2 regions of the Streptomyces sp. NPDC101151 genome follow, and region 2 is predicted to be linked to the other one. Evidence: riboswitches for the same ligand, from Rfam matches in the RefSeq annotation. Region 2 holds a riboswitch; the other holds the start of a gene.
What was found. A riboswitch is a leader RNA that binds a small molecule or an ion and turns the genes downstream of it on or off. The one in region 2 is predicted to bind glycine.

Region 1: it holds a riboswitch for glycine, as region 2 does, so the genes downstream of both, gcvT (glycine cleavage system aminomethyltransferase GcvT) here and gcvP (aminomethyl-transferring glycine dehydrogenase) in region 2, are expected to answer to the same signal.

Annotation. Positions count from the first base shown of each region.
Region 1 covers NZ_JBIWPP010000029.1:52,514-54,707, forward strand. Annotated here, with positions in the region: gene ACIRU3_RS35950 (AAA family ATPase) at 1-444, opposite strand, end outside; glycine riboswitch at 622-719, shown strand; gene gcvT (glycine cleavage system aminomethyltransferase GcvT) at 876-1,994, shown strand; gene gcvH (glycine cleavage system protein GcvH) at 2,112-2,194, shown strand, end outside.
Region 2 covers NZ_JBIWPP010000017.1:10,086-12,279, forward strand. Annotated here, with positions in the region: gene ACIRU3_RS27430 (DNA polymerase IV) at 1-394, shown strand, start outside; gene ACIRU3_RS27435 (PRC-barrel domain-containing protein) at 316-687, opposite strand; glycine riboswitch at 807-901, shown strand; gene gcvP (aminomethyl-transferring glycine dehydrogenase) at 1,076-2,194, shown strand, end outside.

The DNA.
Region 1 (2,194 bases), on a different contig from region 2:
GGTGCCGCCGCGGCGACGGGCCTCGCGGGCCAGCCAGCCGCGCACCCAGGCCTGGGTGCCGCAGTCGTGCACGACGACTCCCTCGCCGGTGCGCAGGGCGCGGCGCAGTCCGGCGAAGTGGGCGAGGCGGACCAGGGGGCGGTAGAGCGCGTAGGGGAGGAAGCGGGGCGTGCGGGCGTCCCAGCGGTCGCGCGCGTCCTGGGAGTCGATGCGGTGGCCGGGGACCGCGCGGTGCATCAGGGTGGACTTGCCGCTGCCGGGCAGGCCGGTGATCACCACCAGGTCCTGGGGGTCGAAGAGCAGGGCGCGCGGGCTGCGGCCGGCGCGGTCGCGCAGGTCCCGGACGACCGGGGCCGGGCGCTCGGCGCAGCGCTCGCGGGCCGGGACGGAGGGCTGCTTCGGCATCGCGATGCCGGTGGTGGCGTAGGCCGTCGTCCTGTTCACCGTGATCGTCCTCCCCTGTGGGCTCGGGAAACCCTTGCCCTAAGAATGTAAAGAGAAGGTAATGCGCCGTGTCCAGTGGTTGGGTGCGCGTAGTGCCACAGGTCGGTTACAGATGCGGCCCTGACGGGTGAGGGCGTGGCGTGCAATGATGTGCGCGCCAACTGCATACCGGCCGCTTGAATCCGCGCGGGAGAGTTCCCAGCAGTCTTCGCTGGGACGCCGAAGGAGCAAGTCCCTCCCTTGAATCTCTCAGGCCCCGTTACCGCGCGGGCGAGGCACATCTGAAAAGCGGGTCGCTGTGACAGTGGCTCCACCCAAGGTGCAAACCGTGATCGTCCCTGTGGCGGTCTCGGCGAACCTCTCAGGTTCCGATGACAGATGGGGAGGAACGTTCCTCGCCCGTCATGCCTGCCCTGGGAGACGACCGACCGATGAGCAGTACCGAACCCCGTCTTACCGCGCTCGATGCGCTGCATCGCTCGCTCGGTGCGACGATGACCGACTTCGCCGGCTGGGACATGCCCCTGCGCTACGGCTCCGAGCGCGACGAGCACCTCGCGGTGCGGACCAAGGCCGGTCTCTTCGACCTCTCGCACATGGGCGAGATCACCGTGACCGGACCGCAGGCGGCCGCCCTCCTGAACTTCGCCCTGGTGGGCAACATCGCCTCCGTCGGCGTCGGCCGCGCCCGCTACACCATGATCTGCCGGGCCGACGGCGGCATCCTGGACGACCTGATCGTCTACCGGCTGGCCGAGACCGAGTACATGGTCGTGGCCAACGCCTCCAACGCCCAGGTGGTGCTGGACGCGCTGACCGAGCGGGCCGAGGGCTTCGACGCCGAGGTGCGCGACGACCGTGACGCCTACGCGCTGATCGCGGTCCAGGGGCCCGAGTCCCCCGGCATCCTGAAGTCCCTCACGGACGCCGACCTGGACGGCCTGAAGTACTACGCGGGCCTGCCCGGCACCGTCGCCGGCGTCCCCGCCCTGATCGCCCGCACCGGCTACACCGGCGAGGACGGCTTCGAGCTGTTCGTGAAGCCGGAGCACGCCGTGGAGCTGTGGCAGGCGCTGACCAAGGCCGGCGAGGGCGTCGGCCTGGTGCCCTGCGGCCTGTCCTGCCGGGACACCCTGCGCCTGGAGGCGGGCATGCCGCTGTACGGGCACGAGCTGACCACGTCCCTGACGCCGTTCGACGCCGGGCTCGGCCGGGTGGTGAAGTTCGAGAAGGAGGGCGACTTCGTGGGCCGCGAGGCGCTCAGCGAGGCCGCCTCCCGCGCCCAGGAGAACCCGCCGCGGGTCCTCGTCGGCCTGATCGCCGAGGGCCGCCGGGTGCCGCGTGCCGGGTACGCCGTCGTCGCGGGCGGCGAGGTCATCGGCGAGGTCACCTCGGGCGCCCCCTCCCCCACCCTGGGCAAGCCGATCGCCATCGCGTACGTCGACGCGGCGCACGCGGCGCCGGGCACCGAGGGCGTCGGTGTGGACATCCGGGGCAGCCACGAGCCGTACGAGGTCGTGGCGCTGCCCTTCTACAAGCGCCAGAAGTAGACACCCGGGCGCGGTCCGTACCGATCACGTGACCCTGCGCACACCTCACCTGCTCGCCAGCAGTTCCAGTAATCCCCCATTCATCAGCACTCCCGCGCGTACAGGAGAATTCAGGCCATGAGCAACCCCCAGCAGCTGCGCTACAGCAAGGAGCACGAGTGGCTGTCGGGCGCCGAGGACGGCGTCTCGACGGTCGGCAT
Region 2 (2,194 bases):
GGAGGAGTCCGCGCCGGAGGCGGTTCAGGAGCATCCGGAGCCCGTCGAACGGCACTGGCGTGCGGGGCACGACGTACGGCATGCCGAGCACGGGTACGGCTGGGTGCAGGGCAGCGGCCTGGGCCGGGTCACCGTGCGCTTCGAGACACCGGACTCGCCGCCGGGACGGGTCCGCACCTTCCGGGTCGACGACCCCGGCCTGGAGCCGGTGGATCCGCTGCCGCTGGTCCCCGGCGCGCCGGGCCCGCCGCCCCGGGCCGAGGGTCCGGGGGAAGCGTCCGAAGGAGGGACGGACGCCTCACCGGCCGGAGCGGTTCACGTCTCCTCCGTGCCCGCCAGCTTCCCGAAGTCGCGGTCCGGGAGCGGGGAGGGTGAGGTCACGTCGAGTCCGTAGTGGTGGTAGAGCTGGAGTTCCTGCTCGGGGGAGAGGTGGCGGCCCACCCCGAAGTCCGGGGCGTCCTTGATGAGCGCGCGTTCGAAGGGAACCCGGAGGGCGCCCTCGATCAGTTCGCTGGGCTCCAGCGGGACGAAGGCGTCCCGGGAGAACAGACCGGTCCGTATGGCCGCCCACTCCGGCACACCCGTCGCGTCGTCGAGATACACCTCGTCGATGGTGCCGATCTTGGTGCCATTGCGGTCGAACGCCTTGCGGCCGATCAGGTTGCGCGGATCGATATCGGTCTGCACGGTCCCTCTCCCTCCACTTGGTCGCAACTCATCCGTAAGCACTACAAAAGAGCACATTCAAGGAGGCGGCCACTCGAGGACTCGGGCGTTGACCTCGCTGGTAGGCTGACAGCGGCTGCTGACCCCGTGCGGGAGAGTCCTCCGATCACCTCGGAGGCGCCGAAGGAGCAAATCCTCCCCGGAATCTCTCAGGCTCACGTACCGCACGGACGAGGTCACTCTGGAAAGCAGGGCGAGTGCCGACGGCACCCGCCCTCACCGACGGTGAAAGCCGGGACCCGCGGGCGCCCGGTGAAGCTCTCAGGTTGAGATGACAGAGGGGGAGGCCGTCGGGGTATCCGCGCCGTGGTGCCCCTCGAAGGTCGCGTCAGACCAGGAGGCCTCCGCAATGACCGCCCATCGCATTCCGCTCTCCGAGCTCGAAGCGGGCATCCCCTTCGAGCAGCGCCACATCGGGCCCGACGAGGAGGCGCGGGACAAGATGCTCGCGCACGTCGGCTACGGCTCCCTCGACGAGCTGACCGCCGCCGCGGTCCCGGATGTGATCAAGAATGCCGACGCCCTGGACCTGCCGGGCGCCCGCACCGAGGCCGAGGTGCTCGCCGAGCTGCGCTCGCTCGCCGACCGCAACCAGGTCCTCGGCTCCATGATCGGCCTCGGCTACCACGGCACCTTCACCCCGCCGGTCATCCTGCGCAACGTCATGGAGAACCCGGCCTGGTACACGGCCTACACGCCGTACCAGCCGGAGATCTCGCAGGGCCGCCTGGAGGCCCTGCTGAACTTCCAGACGATGGTCGCCGAGCTGACCGGCCTGCCCACCTCCGGCGCCTCCCTGCTCGACGAGGGCACGGCCGCCGCCGAGGCGATGGCGCTGTCCCGGCGCATGGGCAAGAACAAGAAGGGCCTGTTCCTGATCGACGCGGACGCGCTGCCGCAGACCATCGCCGTCATCGAGACCCGCGCCGAGCCGACCGGTGTGGAGGTCGTCGTCGCCGACCTCAGCGACGGCATCCCGGCCGACATCGCCGCGCGCGAGATCAACGGCGTGCTGGTCCAGTACCCCGGCGCCTCCGGCGTCGTACGCGACATCAAGCCGGTCATCGACCAGGCGCACGAGCTGGGCGCGCTCGTCACCGTCGCCGCCGACCTGCTGGCCCTCACCCTGCTGGTCTCGCCCGGTGAGCTGGGCGCGGACATCGCCGTCGGCACCACCCAGCGCTTCGGCGTGCCGATGGGCTTCGGCGGTCCGCACGCCGGCTACATGGCGGTGCACGAGAAGTTCGCGCGCAGCCTGCCCGGCCGTCTCGTCGGCGTCTCCGTCGACGCCGACGGAAACAAGGCCTACCGCCTCGCGCTGCAGACCCGTGAGCAGCACATCCGCCGCGAGAAGGCCACCAGCAACATCTGCACCGCGCAGGTGCTGCTCGCCGTGATGGCGGGCATGTACGCCGTCTACCACGGCCCCGAGGGCCTCAGGGTCATTGCCCGCCGTACCCACCGCTAC